Regions from separate parts of the Shewanella litorisediminis genome, predicted to be linked through region 1. Evidence: predicted binding sites of a transcription regulator. Region 1 holds the regulator's gene; each other region holds the start of a gene.
What was found. The regulator sigma-54, encoded in region 1, starts transcription at its own class of promoters, with help from an activator protein. The targets are predictions, from matches to a motif close to GTTGGCACGNNNNTNGNNT.
Positions count from the first base shown of each region.

Region 2: JQC75_RS05495 (DUF3192 domain-containing protein) is a predicted target of sigma-54. The motif match lies at 2,458-2,476, and genes of this name have one in related genera.
Region 3: fliE (flagellar hook-basal body complex protein FliE) is a predicted target of sigma-54. The motif match lies at 2,245-2,263, and genes of this name have one in related genera.
Region 4: glnA (glutamate--ammonia ligase) is a predicted target of sigma-54. The motif match lies at 3,373-3,391, and genes of this name have one in related genera.

Region 1 is NZ_CP069213.1:3,588,452-3,593,355, forward strand. Features, by position in the region: gene kdsC (3-deoxy-manno-octulosonate-8-phosphatase KdsC) at 1-241, shown strand, start outside; gene lptC (LPS export ABC transporter periplasmic protein LptC) at 238-795, shown strand; gene lptA (lipopolysaccharide transport periplasmic protein LptA) at 782-1,336, shown strand; gene lptB (LPS export ABC transporter ATP-binding protein) at 1,333-2,064, shown strand; gene JQC75_RS15880 (RNA polymerase factor sigma-54) at 2,176-3,657, shown strand; gene hpf (ribosome hibernation promoting factor) at 3,688-3,975, shown strand; gene ptsN (PTS IIA-like nitrogen regulatory protein PtsN) at 3,978-4,421, shown strand; gene rapZ (RNase adapter RapZ) at 4,418-4,904, shown strand, end outside.
Region 2 is NZ_CP069213.1:1,249,503-1,254,406, reverse strand. Features, by position in the region: gene JQC75_RS05515 (hypothetical protein) at 462-632, shown strand; gene JQC75_RS05510 (Mpo1-like protein) at 735-1,046, opposite strand; gene JQC75_RS05505 (GNAT family N-acetyltransferase) at 1,036-1,677, opposite strand; gene JQC75_RS05500 (DUF2789 domain-containing protein) at 1,812-2,042, shown strand; gene JQC75_RS05495 (DUF3192 domain-containing protein) at 2,044-2,400, opposite strand; gene JQC75_RS05490 (hypothetical protein) at 2,545-2,853, shown strand; gene JQC75_RS05485 (Zn-ribbon-containing protein) at 2,853-3,626, shown strand; gene syd (SecY-interacting protein) at 3,710-4,357, opposite strand; gene queF (NADPH-dependent 7-cyano-7-deazaguanine reductase QueF) at 4,417-4,904, shown strand, end outside.
Region 3 is NZ_CP069213.1:2,685,135-2,690,038, reverse strand. Features, by position in the region: gene JQC75_RS11825 (sensor histidine kinase) at 1-860, shown strand, start outside; gene JQC75_RS11820 (sigma-54-dependent transcriptional regulator) at 853-2,193, shown strand; gene fliE (flagellar hook-basal body complex protein FliE) at 2,317-2,652, shown strand; gene fliF (flagellar basal-body MS-ring/collar protein FliF) at 2,689-4,374, shown strand; gene fliG (flagellar motor switch protein FliG) at 4,367-4,904, shown strand, end outside.
Region 4 is NZ_CP069213.1:3,963,017-3,967,920, forward strand. Features, by position in the region: gene JQC75_RS17560 (M20/M25/M40 family metallo-hydrolase) at 1-1,162, shown strand, start outside; gene typA (translational GTPase TypA) at 1,214-3,028, opposite strand; gene glnA (glutamate--ammonia ligase) at 3,486-4,895, shown strand.

The DNA of each region.
Region 1 (4,904 bases):
GCTCGACCTCTATGGTGTCAAGGCTGCCGAAGTGGCTTACATTGGCGACGATATGGTGGATTTGCCGGTCATGAAGGCCGTGGGACTGGGGGTTTGTGTAGCCGATGGTCATCCCTATGTTCGCCGACACGCCGACATGGTTACTACGCTGCCCGGTGGACACGGTGCCCTCAGAGAACTTGCCGACCTCCTGTTAATGAGCCAGGGCAAGTTTGATTCGGCCCACGGGATGAGCGTATGAACCGCGTCACCCTCGCCATCATTTTGCTGTTCGGCACCGCCCTCACGCTCTACTGGCAGGTGCAAAGCAAAAAGGCCAGCCAACCTCAACTCACAGACAGTGTGCAAAAGCCAGATTACGTGGCCACCGACCTTCGCAGTATCAGTTACAACGAGCAGGGCAAGTTGGAAAGCCGCGTCAGCGCCGCCTACATGGAACACTTCGATGGCGACGCGCAGACCCTGTTTACCCAACCTGTCTACACCCTGTTTCCCGAAGATGGTCAGGGTGAATGGCGCCTGACCGCCAAAACCGGCAAACTGGACAAAGCCAGTGACAAAGTCATGCTCGAAGAAGAAGTGCTGATTGAGGCGCTGACCATTGACGAGCCGCTGCAGCAGCTTAATACCAGTTATCTGGAGTTGGATCTCAAGACGATGATCCTCACCTCCGACAAAGAAATTATTATCAGCGGCAATAACTTCCACTTGAGCGGCCATGGCCTCTATGCTGATCTCAACGCCAAGGAAGTTAAGCTCTTAAGCAAGATTAAGGGAACCTATGAACCTAAATAAGTCGCTCATTCTGGTGCTGCTTTGCACCTGCAGCGCCGTGGCTTTTGCCAACACCAAGTTTGATTTGAGCCAGGAAGTAAAAATTGCCGCGGCCAACAGTTATGCCGACCTGAAAAACAAACGCATCGTTTACGAAGGCCCGGTTACCCTGACCCAGGGCAGCCTGGTGCTGAAGGCCGGAGAACTGAGCTCCTTTACCGACGAGAAAAGCGGCAAGCGTATTCTGCTCGCCAAGGGTAACCCTGCCACCTACAGCCAGCAGGTTGAAGATGGCCGCACAGTGCATGCCAGCGCCGAAGAAATCAGCTACAACATCGACAGTCGCGTTATGAGCCTCAAAGGCAACGCCAAGGTCGAGCAGGATGGCAGCCAGGTCAGTGCCGACTCCATCGTATACGACATCGAAAAGCAGCAGCTCACCTCCCAAAGCAGCGGTAAAAAAGACGACAGGGTTATCACCATCATCAAGCCCGAAAATTACCAGCAGGATCTGCAGGATAAGGGCAAGACAGAGCAACCTCAGCAAGAGAAACAACAATGACCCAACTGACCCTGAAGGCCAGTAATCTCGCCAAGAGTTACAAAAACCGCCAGGTTGTCAAAAACGTCAGCCTCACCGTCAACACCGGTCAGGTAGTCGGCTTGCTGGGCCCCAACGGCGCCGGAAAAACCACCACCTTTTACATGGTGGTCGGCCTGGTGCAGAGCGATAAGGGCAGCATACATATCAATGACGATGACCTGACGCTGGATCCCATGCACCTGCGGGCCCGCAAAGGCATTGGCTACCTGCCACAGGAAGCCAGCATCTTTCGCAAGCTCTCGGTGCGTGACAACATCATGGCCGTATTGCAGATGCGCAAAGAGCTGAATGCCGATGAGCGCGAAGAGTCGTTGGAGCAGCTGCTGGAAGAGTTTCACATCACCCACATTCGCGACAATCTGGGGATGTCACTCTCAGGTGGCGAACGTCGCCGGGTCGAGATTGCCCGGGCACTCGCCGCCAACCCCAGATTTATCCTGCTCGATGAACCCTTCGCCGGTGTTGACCCCATTTCCGTTATCGATATCAAAAAGATTATCGAGCAACTCAAAAATCGTGGCCTCGGAGTCCTTATCACCGACCACAACGTGAGGGAAACCCTCGATGTCTGCGAAAAGGCGTATATCGTCAGCCACGGTAATTTGATTGCTGAAGGCACCCCTGCCGAAATCCTCGACAATCAGCAGGTGCGTGCAGTGTACTTGGGTGAGCAATTCAGGCTATAGTTAATTAACAAAGCCCCCTTCTCATATCCGGAGAATCAGGGTGGTAAATCACCGGATAACCTGATAGAAAAGCTTTCTACCTGAATAATTTAGTGAAGGATTCGCAGTACAATGAAAGCGTCGCTCCAGCTAAAACTGGGACAACAACTCACAATGACGCCACAGTTGCAGCAGGCCATTCGCCTGCTTCAACTCTCTTCGCTTGAACTGCAACAGGAAATTCAGCAAGCCCTCGACGCCAATCCTCTGTTGGAAATGGACGACGAACTGGGCAGCGATCAGTTTGATGCCGATGACGGCGATAAAGAATTTGACGACCAGTTCAACCAGGAGTCCGTATCAGACGATGCCAGTGACACCGCCTCACTGGAAACTTCAGACGCCCTCAACCAACAGTCCATGCCAGACGAACTCCCGATGGACACCACCTGGGATGAAGTCTTTACGGCTGCCCCCGTCTCCGGCCCCGGGATCCGTGGCGAAGATGATATGCCGTTTCAGGGCGAAACCAGTGAAGGCCTGTACGAACATCTGGAATGGCAGAAAAATCTCACCCCTTTTTCCGATACCGATCTGGCCATTGCCACTGCCATCATAGATGCCATCGATGACAAGGGGTATCTGACCCAAAGTCTTGAAGAAATTCTCGAGGCCGTGGGCGATGAAGAGGTTGAGCTGGATGAAGTTGAGGCCGTACTCAAACGTATTCAGCATTTCGACCCCATCGGGGTGGCTGCCCGAGATTTGGCGGAGTGCCTGCTCATTCAGCTTGGGCAGTTTCCGCCAGACACCCCCCATCTGGACAATGCCAAGCTGCTTATCCGTGACCATCTGGATTTGATTGCCAACCGCGACTTCCGCACCCTGATGCGAAAAACCCGCCTCAAGGAAGAAGAGCTCAGAGACGCAATCGTCCTTATCCAGGGGCTGAATCCCCGTCCCGGCGAGTCTGTCACCAGTACCAAAGACGAGTATGTCATTCCCGATGTCTCGGTCAGTAAAAAAAATGGCCGTTGGGTTGTAGAGCTTAATCCCGATTGTATGCCTAAACTGAGTGTGAACCAGCAATATGCCGCCATGGCGCGCACCAGTCGTAATCAGGCCGACAGCCAGTTTATCCGCGGGCATTTGCAAGAGGCCAAGTGGTTTATCAAGAGTCTGGAGAGCCGCAACGACACCCTGCTGAAAGTCGCCAACTGCATAGTGCAGTTCCAGCAGGGCTTTTTTGAGTATGGTGAAGAGGCCATGAAACCCATGGTGCTCAACGATATCGCCGAAGCGGTAGAGATGCACGAATCCACCATCTCACGGGTTACCACCCAAAAGTACATGCATACCCCAAGGGGTATCTTTGAACTCAAGTATTTTTTCTCCAGCCACGTCGGGACCGAAGATGGCGGAGAATGCTCATCTACTGCCATCCGTGCCTTTATCAAGAAGCTGGTGGCAGCAGAAAATCAGAAGAAACCATTAAGCGACAGCAAAATGGCGGAACTTCTGGCAGAACAAGGAATCAACGTTGCAAGACGCACTATCGCCAAATACCGAGAGGCGATGCTGATCCCACCGTCGAACCAACGTAAGAGTTTATAACCCACCCAAGGTCTTTGGAGGAAAGTGTCTATGCAAATCAATCTGACTGGGCATCATATCGAAATCACTGATTCACTGCGTAACTACGTAGAGAGCAAGTTCTCCAAGCTTGAACGCCATTTCGAACAGATCAATAATGTCCACGTTGTTCTCAATGTTCAGAAATTGCAGCAAATCGCAGAAGCCAAGCTTCACCTCAACGGTGGCGAGGTATTCGCCACTTCAGAACATGAAGACATGTACGCCGCCATTGACGCCCTAATTGATAAATTGGACCGTCAGGTTATTAAACACAAAGAGAAACTGACCAAACATTAACGATGGAACTAAGTACCATCCTGGCGCCGGAGTGCACTAGCTGTGCCACTCCGGGCAGCAAGAAAAAGGTGCTGGAGCTGATTAGCGATCTCGCTGCTGCCCAGAATCCCTCCCTCTCGTCACAAGAGATATTCGAAAGCCTGCTGGCCCGTGAAAAAATGGGCAGCACTGGTATTGGCAATGGTATTGCCATTCCCCATGGCCGCCTTGGCACCATAGACAAGCCTGTGGCTGTGCTTATCAAGTGTGAAGAAGCCATAGGTTATGACGCCATTGATAAGCAGCCGGTGGATATTCTGTTTGCTTTGCTGGTGCCGTCGGACCAGTGTCAGCAACATCTCAGCACCCTGGCCGCCATGGCCGAAAAGCTGAATGACAAGCAGATCCTCAAGCAGCTGCGCAAGAGTCACGATGAAAAGGAACTTTATCAGGTAATCACCGGATGAAACTCGTTATAGTCTCCGGGCGCTCAGGCTCCGGAAAGTCGGTAGCCCTCAGGGTACTGGAAGACTTGGGCTACTACTGCGTCGATAATTTGCCACTGCAGCTGATTGGGCCACTGCTTGCCCAGCTTAAGGGCAATAACGACAAGGTCGCCATCAGTATCGATATCCGCAATATGCCGGAGCAGGAAAAGGCCCTCGAAAAAGAGCTGGCAAGGCTCCCCGAAGGCGTAGAGCTCACCAGCTTTTTCCTTAACTCCAGCGACAAGGTGCTGCTGAAACGCTACAGCGAAACCCGCCGTTTGCATCCCTTGTCCCGCAGCAAGGTCTCACTGCAGGAAGCCATCAAGCTTGAAGGCAAGATGTTGGCCCCCATCTCCAACATGGTCGACCACTTCATAGATACCTCCAATCTGAATGTCTACGAACTGGCCGATGCCGTCAGGCAAATATTGCTTGGCCGCACCGACAAAGAGCTGGTGATCA
Region 2 (4,904 bases), 1.9 Mb from region 1:
CAGTCAGTTTGTCTTTTGCCCCAAGCGTAGCTTCGACGGCCCGACAGCCAAATGAAAAGGTGACACAAAGAAAAAGGGCGCGTCTTAAAGGCGCGCCCCATTTTTACCTTGTTAGCTATCCCGCTAAGTTGTGCTCCCTGCACCATCCATGCGTCTAGTCGCATCCAGCGTATTCCTGGCATACAAGCCATGTCCATGTACTTACGTACTCAATCCCTTGACCGGTCGCTTCCTGGTAACCGTTCCTGCTGCATCCCTGAGCGCTATCCGTATCGCGTCCTGCGTACTGATCCTTTCAGTACTGACTCCATCAACCGCTAATCCTTAACGGTGCTGTTCGTCCTGAACCTGTCCAGAATATCCTGCTGTCTTCCTGACTGAGGCGTCCTGCCTGTCCTTACCGCCAATGCGTCCATAGCTGGCGTTTGTCCCTGCGCGTCCTGCCGGGTGCGGCACCTTCAATGGCACCGATGGAAAAGGAACATCCTTATTCGTTTCGTGGTGCAAGCCATTCCCTGACTGCAATTGAAGTTTATCAAACAGAAAGAGAAAACGTGATGCAAGGCGCGTTGACTGCAGTCGGCGTTATTAACGCATCGGGAAAGAAACAAAGACAACCAGCTGATTATTAATAGTAAAATGAAAAAATCACGGCGAACTTCGAGTGAATCTAGCCGTATTATCCTACGCTGCGTGTGAGATATATCTCACACAACCTATAGAGATATATCTCATTAGGTATTTTGGCGTTGTCTACCGGAGATAAAATCCCACAACATTACCCAATCCCCCAAAAAACTGTACCAGGGATGACGAAATGTCGCAGGGCGATTTTTCTCAATAAAAAAGTGACCTATCCACGCAAATCCATACCCCACTACAGGCAACAACCAGGCCCACTGCCACTGACCCGAGATAAATAAAACCAATAACAGTATAAGCACCAGTGAAGAACCCAGGTAATGGAGCCCCCGGCAAAGCGGATGGGAATGCTCGCTCAGGTAATAGGGATAAAACTCGCTGAAACTGCTGAATCTAGGCTTCATTGGACTGCCTGCGATAAAACATGAGTTCGCCTTCCACCTTATCAAAATGAATAGGCCCAATGCTTTCAAAGCCATTGGATTGGAACAGATGTTTTTGTGAGGCTTGGCTGACAAATACGCCAATGCCATCCAATTCAGGCTGATCGTCACACCAGGACTGCACCGCTTTGAGCAGTTGCTGTCCATGACCTTTACCCTGCTCGGTGGGCGCCAGCGCGATAAATTGCAAAATACCACAGGCCTTGCCTGGGAGATGTTCCAGGATCTGGGCCTCTTTCTTCAATATCATCTGGGTTGACTGCCAACCTGTTCCCAGCAGCATTTTGAGGCGCCAGTGCCAATTTTTAGCATCGCCCAGAGGAGCATGCTGAGTGACCACACAGGCAATACCAATGAGGCGGTCTTCATCAAACCAGCCAACCAGTGTTTGCTCCTGTTGCCATAATTCGTTGAGTTCTTCGCGAATGGCTGCCCGGAGCTTTTGCTCATAGGATACCTTGTCATCGTAACCAAGGGTTTGCATAAAAAAGGGGTCATCATGGTATGCGTTATACAGAATTGAGGCAGCGACCCTCAAATCCTCCGCCGTAAGATAAACAGCGCGAAACCTTTCCTGAGTCTGGTGTTCCACTCTTGCTATTCCTTGATCCAGATCACACTCAAACCAATGTAACAAGCCCTACAAAAAGTGCAATTATTAATCGAGTTTGCCTTTTTAGCACGAGCAATCAATTATTAACCCATGGTGTCAGTCGGAGGAATACTATGGATACGACCCCCGTGGATCTCAGCCATTTATTTGAACAGTTGGGACTGGAGAGCAGCGATAAGGCCATCAGCCAGTTTATTGATAAACACACAATAGGCGCCGACCTGGCCATTTGGCAGGCCGACTTCTGGACACCGGCACAGGCCGGATTTTTAAGAGAGTCACTGGAAGTGGATGCCAACTGGTCAGAATTGATTGACCTGTTGGACACCCGGCTACGCAAATAAATCAGCCCTTGCGATAGGCCGTTTCGCCCCAGCCAACCAAGCGATTGTTGTGCAGTATCACAGGAGTGCATTCTTCTTTGGTGGTACTGCCGTCGCCGTGCAATCTGTGTGTGCGATAGAAAAACACCTGAACGTCTTTACCATCCGCTTGCCAGGCTTCATAAAAATCGGCATTGCCCATCAACGCCAGTACCTGGGACTTGTCCATTCCAAGACTAAGTTGAGTCAGATGCTCTCTGTTCTCAAGCTGCTTTTTTTCCCAATCCTGATAACCGCTGACACTCTCACCTACATTAACAACACAACCACCGAGCGCCAAACTCCCCGCCAACATCAAACCCAAATAAACTGATTTCATTCCTTTTCTCCTTATGATGACCGCTGTGATAAACTCACAGCCATAGCGGCCAAAGGTCAGCAAGAAACAAGCCAAAATATAATCCATTGTTTTAAATAGACTTATGTTTTCAGCTTGTGCATTTATTAAGGAATTTCACCAACTATGAGTCAAATTGAGCAGGTGCTGGCAGTGGCCCGTTCTTTAGAACTGAAAGGACTGGAGCCCAGCGTTGCCCTCATTAAGGCCAATCTGGCAAAGTCCGTCCCCATGCCTGTCATCATCAAGGGGCTGACCCAGTTCAAGCAACTCAGTCATGCCGACAAGGTAAAACTGACAACATCCATCCCCGAAGCAACAGAAGACGCACCAGCCTCAGAGCTTGATGCGCTGCAGCAGCGGGTTGCCATGCTTGAAACCCTGTGTCAGCAGTTGAATGAACGCATTAAGACACTTGAAGAGGGCAAACACTGATGTTTGTTTGCGAAGTACGATTTGAGTGTTTTGCAGACACCACCATCAGCGCGGCCCAGCATGCCATTAATCACCTGCTCGAGGCGTGGCGCGCCAACGGACAAATTCTCGGTCGCGAGTTTGCCGTCAGCTTTAATGACGGTGAATTTAGAGCCCGCCTGATGCTGCCGGCACAGGATAGTCTGGCCAACCGTCACAACAGTCCTTGGGCCAAAGCCGCACTGAAAGGACTCACGGATGCCAAGCTGCTTCCGCCACGGGAAAAACTGCTTGGGCAGGACATCAATGCCAATGAAAGCGCGACACAAACACCTGAGTGGCAGTTGCTTTACACCAGCTATGTGCACATGTGTTCTCCAGTGCGCAGTGGCGATAACCTGTTGCCAATCCCGCTTTACAAGTTGCCGGCGACCTTCAATGGCGATCACAAGCAGTTGATCCGCTGGCAAACCGAATGGCAGGCCTGCGACGAGTTACAGATGGCGTCGGCGACCAAGGCGGAATTTGCTGCATTGGATGAGCTCTGTAATGTCGGAAGCGATCTGTTTCGCCGTGGCTGGGATCTCAGGGGACGCATCGAATACCTCACCAAAATCCCAACCTATTACTACCTGTATCGGGTAGGAGGCACCAGTCTACAGGATGAGCAGGCACGCCCCTGTCCCCGTTGTGGCAGCGCGAGCTGGCGTTTGGACGAACCCCTGCTCGATATGTTTCATTTCCGCTGTGAGCCCTGCCGTATCGTGTCCAATCTGTCCTGGGACTATCAATAACACAGACCGGCTCCAACGAATCGAGCGAATCGAGCCAACAAAAAAGCGCCCTTGGGCGCCTTTTAGATTCTTGATACTGACATTTAGCGACCCGTCAGGTTGTGCCACATTCGCTTGAGACTGGCAAATATGCCGGGATGGGGCGTTGCGGCAACCGCATACTCTTCATGGCGCTGAGGGGGTGCCACCCGCGGGTTCAGCTGCTGCAAAAAGGCTTCCAGACTGTCTGCCAACTGTTCATGGGGCTCCTGGCCTGCGACCTCTCGCCAAACACTGCCATCGGCATTATTCACAGAAATCATTTCATCCACGTCGCCAATCAAGCCAATAAACCAGGTCTGGGGCTGCTTCAGCTGCTTTTTCATCATCAGGTGACCGAGTATGTTTTGCTGCAACAGTACAAAATCCTCTTCGTTCCAAATCTGGATCAGTTCCCCTTCTCCCCAGGGCGAGTCAAACTGAAGTGGACCGGCGAAGAGATGGCCATAAAAGCCGTTGATATCACTGTGTAATTCAATACCCATGGCATGGGATACATTATCGAATACCGCCGCTTCGTGCCTTGGCACCATCTGCCATGGCTGTGGCGCCTCGCTGTCGGCAATTGCGCCATCAGCCAGGCAAGGTGACATCCTGCCATGGGTAAAGCAACGGGGAAGTTCACCCAATCGCTCAACAAAGGCCGCCTTGTAGATTTCGTGAAATTTTGTCAGTGCTGCCAGACAAGACACTTAAGAACCGTCCAAACTAGGTTATAATGTGCCCCTATTTTGACACGGAAAGATGTTTGATGACACGAAATCACGATCCCTATAGTGGTGCCGCCGAGCTTGAGGGGCTGACCCTGGGTCAGGCCACTGAGTACCAGGCTGAGTATGCGCCATCACTGCTGCAAGGGGTTCCCAGAAAACTCAATCGGGATGCCATCGCCCTTACAGGCACTTTGCCTTTTCACGGAACCGACCTCTGGACCGGCTATGAGCTGTCCTGGCTGAACGCCAAGGGTAAGCCCATGGTGGCCATTCTGGATGTTCAGTTGGATGTGAACAGTGAAAACCTGATCGAGTCCAAATCCTTTAAGCTGTACCTCAACAGCTTCAACCAGACCCGCTTTGGCTCAGTTGAAGACGTCAGCCACACCCTGGAAAAGGACTTGGCCCAGTGCGCCAAAGGCGAGGTCAAAGTGAAGGTTATCGAGCCCAAGCACTTCGGCCTGGCCCGTATTGTAGAGCTGCCCGGTACCTGTATCGATGATCTGGACATTGAAGTCGACAACTA
Region 3 (4,904 bases), 900 kb from region 1:
GGCTCAGCGTCATCGCCAGAGCCTTTTCGCCTCAGGATGACGATGGCCATGAGGTCTCGCTGAAGAATGGCCGCAGAGTCAAACTGGCCATTACGCCATTGGAACCCGGGCAGCTGATTCTGCTGACCGACTTGACCGAAACCCGCTTATTGCAGCGTAATCTTGCTCATCTGCAACGTCTTTCTGCCCTCGGAAAAATGGTCGCCACGCTTGCACATCAAATCAGAACCCCCCTGTCGGCCGCGCTGCTGTATGCAGCAAACCTTGCCAGTCCCAAGCTGAGCCATGACTCCCGCAGTCGCTTCCAACAAAAGCTGGTGGACCGGCTCAATGAGCTGGAGCGACAGGTGAACGACATGTTGTTGATGGCAAGGGGCAAGGTGGAAGCCCCCATGTCACCCATGTCGTTGGCTGACATTATCGCCCCGGTGCTGGCAACCTGTGAGCCCATCGCCGCAGATAAAGCCTGTGCCTTGCGGTTTCAGGATGAATCCCTTGGTGCAATGATGGCCGCTTCCCAGAGCGCATTGAGTTCAGCCATTAATAATCTTTTGATGAACAGCCTGGAAGCGGGGGCCCGCCACATACTGCTTCATGGCAGTGTGCACGATGGACGTCTGGTGCTGGCGGTGGTTGACGATGGCAAAGGATTGGAGTCGGGCAGCGAGCAGCAGGTCATGGAGCCCTTTTTCACCACCAAGGCACAGGGCACAGGCCTTGGACTTGCTGTGGTACAGACAGTGGTGCGTAACCACGGCGGTGAGCTGAAAATGCAATGTGCATCCAATCGTGGCTGCAGTGTCATGCTTAAATTCCCCGTGATTTCAGAAGATTCAGTAAAGGAGGTTAGCCATGCCTGAAGGCAGACTGCTACTTGTCGAGGACGATGCGTCTCTGCGCGAGGCACTGCTCGACACCCTGATGCTGGCGCAGTTTGACTGTGTGGCGCTGCCCAGTGCCGAAGAAGCCATTCTTGCGTTGAAAGAATCACGTTTTGATATGGTTATCAGCGACGTGCAGATGCAAGGCATAGGCGGCATGGGGCTGTTGGCCTACTTACGGCAGCATCATCCCAAAGTTCCCTTATTGCTGATGACAGCCTTCGCCACCATAGACAGCGCCGTGAGTGCCATCAAACTCGGTGCAGTGGATTATCTCGCCAAGCCGTTTTCACCCGAAGTGCTGCTTAATCAGGTCAGTCGCTACATGCCTGCACAAGCCGATACCGGTGCGCCTGTGGTTGCCGATGAGCGCAGTCAGGCGCTGCTTGCCCTCGCCGGGCGGGTGGCCAAGTCCGAGGCATCTGTGATGATCCTCGGGCCCTCAGGCTCAGGTAAAGAAGTGCTGGCACGCTATATCCATAAGCAAAGTTTGCGCTCAGATGGTCCCTTCGTGGCCATCAACTGCGCAGCCATCCCGGAAAACATGCTGGAAGCTACCCTGTTTGGTTATGAAAAAGGCGCCTTTACAGGAGCCTATCAGGCGTGTCCCGGAAAATTCGAGCAGGCCCAGGGTGGCACCTTGCTGCTGGATGAAATCTCCGAAATGGACCTGGGCTTGCAGGCGAAGTTGCTGCGGGTATTGCAGGAGCGGGAAGTCGAGCGCCTCGGTGGCCGTAAAACCATCAAGCTGGATGTGCGGGTACTTGCCACCTCCAACCGCGAGCTCAAGGCCATGGCGGAGCGGGGGGATTTCCGTGAAGACCTCTATTACCGTATCAACGTATTCCCACTGACCTGGCCGGCACTGAACCAGCGACCAAAGGACATTTTGCCGCTGGCGCGGCATTTGCTGGCCCGCCACGCAGAGCGTCTGGGGACAGAGGTTCCTGAATTTGATGAAGCAGCCTGTCGCAGATTGCTGGCGCATCGGTGGCCGGGGAATGTCCGAGAACTCGATAACGTGGTGCAGCGGGCGCTGATCCTGTCTGCCGGCGTTAAGATAGGTGTGCATGACATCATTATTGATGCCATGGATGTCACCCAAATCACCCACGAAGAAACGGCCATCAAGTCCGAGCCCGAAGGATTGGGGGATGAGCTCAAGGCCCAGGAACACGTGATAATCCTTGAGACCCTCAGCCAGTGCCGCGGCAGCCGCAAATTGGTGGCCGAGCGGCTGGGGATCAGTGCCAGAACCCTCAGGTATAAAATGGCCCGTATGCGGGAAATGGGTATTCAGCTACCTGCCTGATATTTGGGCAAAAACATCACAAAAAGCAGGCTTGGCCTGCTTTTTTAGTTTATTGGCAAGGCTTTTGCAGTACCCCGATATCAGCGATTTATCCCGTCAATTTCATGGCGAAGGGAGCAGCATATGCAAATAGGTCCATCTTCATTCATGCAGGAAATGCAGAAACTCCAGGGCGAACTCAGTCCTTCCATGGGTATTGAGCCACAACCGCTTCGTCAGGTCGGTAACACCAGTGGCGCTGACTTTGCCAGTCTGCTTGCCAATGCGGTAGGCCATGTGAATGAGTTGCAGCAAAACTCTTCAAGCCTGGCGACCAGACTCGACATGGGTGACACCCGTGTAACCCTGTCTGATACTGTCATTGCCCGGGAAAAATCCAGCGTCGCCTTTGAGGCAACGGTGCAGGTGCGTAACAAGCTGGTCGAAGCCTATAAAGAAATCATGAGCATGCCCGTTTAAAGCGGCCACTGAAGGATACTGAACGTGAGCACAGATATGATCGTCAGCACCGACAGCGGCATGAGCGGTGTACAACAGGAAAACAAATCCGGGATGCTGGGTAACCTCGGCAGCGCCGATATGCTGCGGCAGGTCACCATGATCCTGGCCCTTGCCATTTGTTTGGCATTGGCGGTGTTTGTCATGATGTGGGCACAGGAGCCTGAATATCGCCCCTTGGGTAAGTTTGAAGCCCAGGAAATGATCCAGGTGCTGGATGTGCTCGACAAAAACAAAATCCCCTATCAGGTGGATTTTGACGTGCTGCGAGTCCCCGAAGATAAGTATCAGGACATCCGGTTGCTGCTGAGCCGCAACGGTGTGGATGCAGCCAGTACCAGCAATCAGGACTTTCTGAGTCAGGACATGGGTTTTGGCGTGAGTCAGCGTCTGGAGCAGGCCAGACTCAAGCACAGTCAGGAGCAAAACCTCGCCCGCACCATCGAAGAGCTGAAAAGCGTCAGTCGTGCCAAAGTAATTCTGGCGCTGCCCAAAGAAAACGTGTTTGCCCGTAACCAGTCCAAAGCCAGCGCCACTGTGGTTGTCACCAGTCGTCGTGGTGGCCTTGGTCAGGAAGAAGTGGATGCCATTGTCGACATAGTGGCGTCTGCCGTACAGGGTCTGGAGCCTACCCGGGTGACAGTGACCGACTCCAACGGCCGTTTGCTGAACTCCGGCAGTCAGGACGGCGCTTCTGCCCGTGCCCGCCGTGAACTCGAGCTCGTCAAACAAAAAGAGGCCGAATACCGCGCCAAGGTTGATGCCATTTTGATGCCCATCCTGGGGCCCGAAAATTACACCTCTCAGGTGGATGTGACCATGGACTTTACCGCCGTGGAACAAACCGCCAAGCGTTTCAATCCGGATTTGCCGGCGGTACGCAGCGAAATGACCCTGGAAACCCAAACCAACGGTGAAGCCAATATGGGGATCCCGGGTGCGCTGTCGAATCAGCCGCCAATGGAGTCAAACATTCCCCAAACCCTGCAGGAAGCGCAGGAAAAGGCCCAGGCCAGTGGCAACTCACACCGTGAAGCAACCCGTAACTATGAGCTCGACACCACCATCAGCCACACCCGTCAACAGGTTGGCGTGGTGCGCCGGGTGAGTGTATCCGTGGCGGTGGACTATAAAACCGGTGAAGCCAACACCGAAGGTCAGGTAAATCGTGTTGCCCGCACCGAGGCCGAGCTTGCCAATATTCGTCGTCTGCTTGAAGGCGCCGTGGGTTTCAGTGGTCAGCGGGGTGACAGCATCGAAGTCGTCACAGTGCCCTTTATGGATCAGCTGGTTGAGGAAGTCCCAGAGCTGCCTATGTGGGAACAGCCCTGGTTCTGGAAGGCCATGAAACTGGCTTCCGGCTCTCTGGCAATCCTGGTGCTTATCCTCTTTGTTGTGCGGCCACTGCTGAAGAAACTGCTGCTCACCGACAAGGTCGATATGCCCGATGATGGCCGCCTGGGTCATGAACTGGCAGAGATTGAAGATCAGTTTGCCGCAGACACACTGGGCATGCTCAATGCCAGCGATGCAGAATACAGCTATGCCGACGATGGCTCTATTCTCATCCCGAATCTGCACAAAGATGATGATATGATTAAGGCTATCCGCGCTCTGGTTGCCAACGAACCTGAGCTTTCCACTCAAGTCGTGAAGAATTGGTTGCAACAGGACAATGGCTGAAAATAAAGAAAAATCCGAATCCGGTTTCAAAGTCAGCAACTTAAGCGGCGTTGAAAAAACTGCCATTCTGCTGCTGAGCCTGAGTGAGGCCGATGCCGCCTCTATCCTTAAGCACCTTGAGCCCAAACAGGTGCAAAAGGTGGGTATGGCCATGGCGGCGCTTGAAGACTTTGGTCAGGAAAAAGTTATCGCGGTGCACAAGCAGTTTCTGGATGACATTCAGAAATTCTCCTCCATCGGTTTTAACAGTGAGGAGTTTGTCCGCAAGGCGCTGACGGCGGCCCTGGGTGAAGACAAGGCCGGTAACCTGATTGAACAGATCATCATGGGCAGCGGTGCCAAGGGTTTGGATTCACTGAAATGGATGGACGCCCGTCAGGTGGCCACCATTATCCAGAATGAACACCCGCAAATTCAAACCATTGTGCTCTCCTATCTTGAGCCAGACCAGGCCGCGGAGATTTTCTCCCAGTTCCCGGAAAACACCCGTCTGGATCTCCTGATGCGGATTGCCAACCTCGAAGAGGTGC
Region 4 (4,904 bases), 370 kb from region 1:
CGAAGACATAGTGCTGATGCAGGACTACACAGATTCGGTTCTGAATCAGTTTCTTATCAAGCTGATGGATACCTACCACACCGAGATCAGCTACGGCGTGGATGTGTGCGGCTATGGCTGCTCGGATCATGCCTCCTGGCACAATCAGGGCTACCCGGCTGCCATGCCATTTGAGTCGCGCTTCAACGACTACAACCCCCATATCCACACCGCTCAGGACACCCTGGACAAGCTCGACCCCACCATGGAACATGCACTCAACTTTGCCAAGCTGGCCTCAAGCTATCTGGTGGAGCTGGGCTTTAACACCGGTGGCACAGGCCCCGAAACCGGCGAGCTTGAGAATGGCGTGCCCCTCACCGGGCTCAGCGCCGCCAAGGATGCCCAGAGCTATTTCACCCTGGCGGTGCCGGCCAATGCCGAGAACCTGCGCTTTGTCACCAGCGCCAACAATGGCGACGCAGACATGTACGTGAAGTTCGGCGCGCCGCCATCAACCTCAGATTTTGACTGCCGCTCCTGGAATAACGGCAGCTATGAAAGCTGCGACCTGGCTCAGGCCACCGAAGGCACCTGGCATGTGATGCTCAAAGCCTACAGCGCTTATTCGGATTTAAGCCTCACCGGCAGCTTTGATGTGTCGACCCCAACCCCCAATCAGCCACCGGTCTCAAGCTTCAGCGCCAGTTTCAATGGTGCGACCGGCCAGTTTATGTCCAGCGCCAGCGACAGTGACGGCCAGTTGGTGAGCTGGCAGTGGCACTTTGGCGATGGCAGCACCGGCAACGGCGCGAACATCAGCCACAGCTACGCCCAGTCGGGCAACTACACAGTCACCCTGACTGTGACCGATGATGACGGCGCCGGCGCCAGCAGCAGCCAAAGCTTCGATGTGACTGTGCCAGAGCCGCCCCAGGGTGATATTGAACTCACGGTCACCAAGGCCACCAAGTCGCGTCTTGGCAGTGTTTATGTGGCTCTCAGTTGGGATACTGGCTCGGGCAACTACCGTGTGCTGCGTGATGGTGTGGAAATTGGCACAACCAGCCGCACCAGCTATACCGACAGATTCAAGGTCGGCAAAAATGAGGCTGTCTCGGTCAGCTATCAGGTATGCGACAACAGCAATGCCTGCTCCCAAATGGTGCAGGTCAATCTGTAAAAACAAAAACCCCCGGCAAGCCGGGGGTTTTCTTTGGTCCGTTATCGGGGATTAGCCCTGACGACTGGCACGCTTACGGTCGTTCTCAGTCAGGAACTTCTTACGTACGCGGATGCTCAGCGGAGTCACTTCTACCAGTTCGTCGTCATCGATGAACTCCAGTGCCTGTTCCAGAGTCAGCTGGATATGCGGAGTCAACACCTGAGCTTCATCGGTACCAGAGGCACGCATGTTGGTCAGCTGCTTGCCCTTGAGGCAGTTTACGGTCAGGTCGTTTGAACGGCTGTGGATACCGATTACCTGGCCTTCGTAAACTTCAGCGGCGTGGCCAATCATCAGACGACCACGGTCCTGCAGACCGAACAGAGCGAAGGTCAGAGCCTTACCGGTGGCGTTGGAGATCAGTACGCCGTTGTTGCGCTGACCGATATCGCCACCCTTGTATGGACCGTAATGGTCGAACGTGTGGTACAGAAGACCGGTACCAGAGGTCGCAGTCATGAACTCGGTCTGGAAGCCAATCAGGCCACGGCTTGGGATAACGAAGTCGATACGTACACGACCCTTGCCGTCCAGCTGCATGTCTTTCATGTCAGCCTTACGGGTACCCAGCTTTTCAATCACAGTGCCCTGATGATCTTCTTCCACGTCAACGGTCAGCTGCTCATATGGCTCGCACTTCTCACCGTCGATTTCCTTGATGATTACTTCCGGACGGGATACCGCCAGCTCGTAACCTTCACGGCGCATGTTTTCAATCAGGATAGACAGGTGCAGTTCACCACGGCCAGACACGCGGAAACGGTCAGGGCTGTCGGTTTCTTCTACACGCAGGGCCACGTTGTGTACCAGTTCCTGTTGCAGACGCTCAAGGATGTTACGTGAAGTCACGTACTTACCTTCTTTACCGGCAAACGGAGAGGTGTTTACCTGGAAGGTCATGGTCAGGGTTGGCTCGTCTACAGACAGCGGAGGCAGAGCCTCAACGTTGCCCACGGCGCAAATGGTGTCAGAAATCTTCAGCTCACCCAGACCTGTCACGGCAACGATGTCACCGGCGTTGGCGGTGGCCACTTCGTGACGCTCCAGACCCATGTAACCCAGCACCTGGCCAATTTTACCGTTACGGGTTTTGCCGTCAGCACCCACCACAGTCACCTGTTGGTTGGTCTTGACGCTGCCGCGCTTGATGCGGCCTACACCGATAACGCCCACGTAGCTGTTGTAGTCCAGCTGAGAGATCTGCATCTGGAAGGCGCCTTCGGCGTCGGCATCCGGAGGAGACACTTTCTCAACGATGGTCTGGAACAGTGGGGTCATGTCTTCGCTCGGCTCATCGGGATCCAGAGTGGCGAAGCCATTCAGGGCCGAAGCGTAAACGATAGGGAAATCCAGCTGTTCGTCGGTGGCACCCAGGTTGTCGAACAGGTCAAATACCTGATCGATTACCCAATCAGGACGGGCACCGGGACGGTCAATTTTGTTGATAACCACGATGGGCTTGAGGCCCTGGGCGAATGCCTTCTTGGTTACGAAACGGGTCTGTGGCATCGGGCCGTCAACGGCATCCACCAGCAACAGAACAGAGTCCACCATAGACAGTACACGCTCTACCTCACCGCCGAAGTCGGCGTGACCGGGTGTGTCTACGATATTGATACGGTAGTCATTCCACTTGATGGCAGTGTTCTTCGCCAGAATGGTGATGCCACGCTCTTTTTCCAGGTCATTGGAGTCCATCACGCGCTCAGTGGCTTCGCCACGGCTTTCCAGGGTGCCGGACTGGGAGAGCAGCTTGTCAACCAGGGTAGTTTTACCATGGTCAACGTGGGCAATAATGGCGATGTTACGCAAATTTTCTAACACGGTTAGCCTCTTACCATCTTGTTTCAGTGTGCGATGTTCCTATGTGGGCGCGCCCAGGAACGGCCGGCATTCTTGCCGGCGGGGGTGGGAATATGACGTTTTTCTGAACTATTCCCCAGCCCCTTGCGTTAAAAAGCGTGCCATTCTACTCTAGCAGCGTCCTCACGGACAGGATTATTTTTTGGCCGTTTGGGAGAGCCAGGCCTTGCCCGACTGCACCTTTATCATGCACAGCCACAGTGCGCGCACCAATGCGGTGCAGCTACTGCGCCATTTTGGTGCAACCCCTGTCCATTCTGGCCATCAGCCTAACATCACTTCCTTTTTAATCAGCAAGTTAGAATCTTGGCACGTTACTGGCTTTATCTATGCCAAGTTTCGGTGCAGCCCGCAAAGCCCACCGTCGACAAAGCAATGATAGTAAGGGAAGACCCTTTACCCTACCGGAGACTCAAGCATGTCAGTTGAAAATGTGTTGAAGCAGTTGAAAGACCTGGAAGTGAAGTTCGTGGATCTGCGCTTTACCGATACCAAGGGTAAAGAACAGCACGTGTCTATTCCAACGCATCAGGTAGATGCCGACTTCTTTGAAGACGGTAAAATGTTCGACGGCTCTTCCATCGCCGGTTGGAAAGGTATCAACGAGTCAGACATGGTGCTGATGCCAGATGCAACCACCTTCGTACTGGATCCTTTCACCGAAGAAACCACTGCCATCATCCGCTGTGACATCCTCGAGCCAGGCACCATGACCGGCTACGATCGTGACCCACGCTCCATTGCCAAGAAGGCCGAAGAGTACCTGCGCTCTACCGGCATCGCCGATACCGTACTGGTAGGCCCAGAGCCAGAATTCTTCCTGTTCGACGACGTGCGCTTCGGCACCGACATGAGCGGTACCTTCGTGAAGATCGACTCCAAAGAAGCTGCCTGGAACTCAGGTACCAGCTACGAAGAAGGCAACACTGGTCACCGTCCATTCGTGAAAGGCGGTTACTTCCCGGTTGCGCCTGTGGACTCTTCTCAGGACCTGCGCTCTGCCATGTGTCTGGTGCTTGAGGAAATGGGTCAGGTGGTTGAAGCTCACCACCACGAAGTGGCCACTGCCGGTCAGAACGAAATCGCTACCCGTTTCAACACCCTGACCAAGAAAGCCGACGAGATCCAGATCCTGAAGTACGTGGTACACAACATGGCCCACGCCTACGGCAAGACTGCGACCTTCATGCCCAAGCCAATCGTTGGCGACAACGGCTCTGGTATGCACGTGCACCAGTCTCTGGCCAAAGATGGCGTAAACCTGTTTGCCGGTGACAAGTACGGCGGTCTGTCTGAAACTGCCCTGTACTACATTGGCGGTATCATCAAGCACGCCCGTGCCCTGAACGCCTTCACCAACCCAAGCACCAACTCTTACAAGCGTCTGGTTCCACACTTCGAAGCACCTGTAATGCTGGCTTACTCTGCCCGCAACCGCTCTGCTTCTATCCGTATCCCTGTGGTACCAAGCCCGAAAGCCCGTCGTATCGAGACCCGCTTCCCAGACCCAACTGCCAACCCATACCTGGGCTTCGCGGCTCTGCTGATGGCCGGTCTGGACGGTATCCAGAACAAGATCCACCCTGGCGATGCCATGGATAAGGATCTGTACGATCTGCCAGCTGAAGAAGCGGCCGAGATCCCAACTGTAGCCGAGTCTCTGGACGTGGCTCTGGCGGCTCTGGATGCAGACCGTGAGTTCCTTACCAAGGGTGGCGTATTCAGCAACGACTTCATCGACTCTTACATCCGTCTGAAGACTGCTGAAGCCGAGCGCGTGAACCGCACTACTCACCCACTCGAGTTCGAAATGTATTACAGCCTGTAATACCCTGCA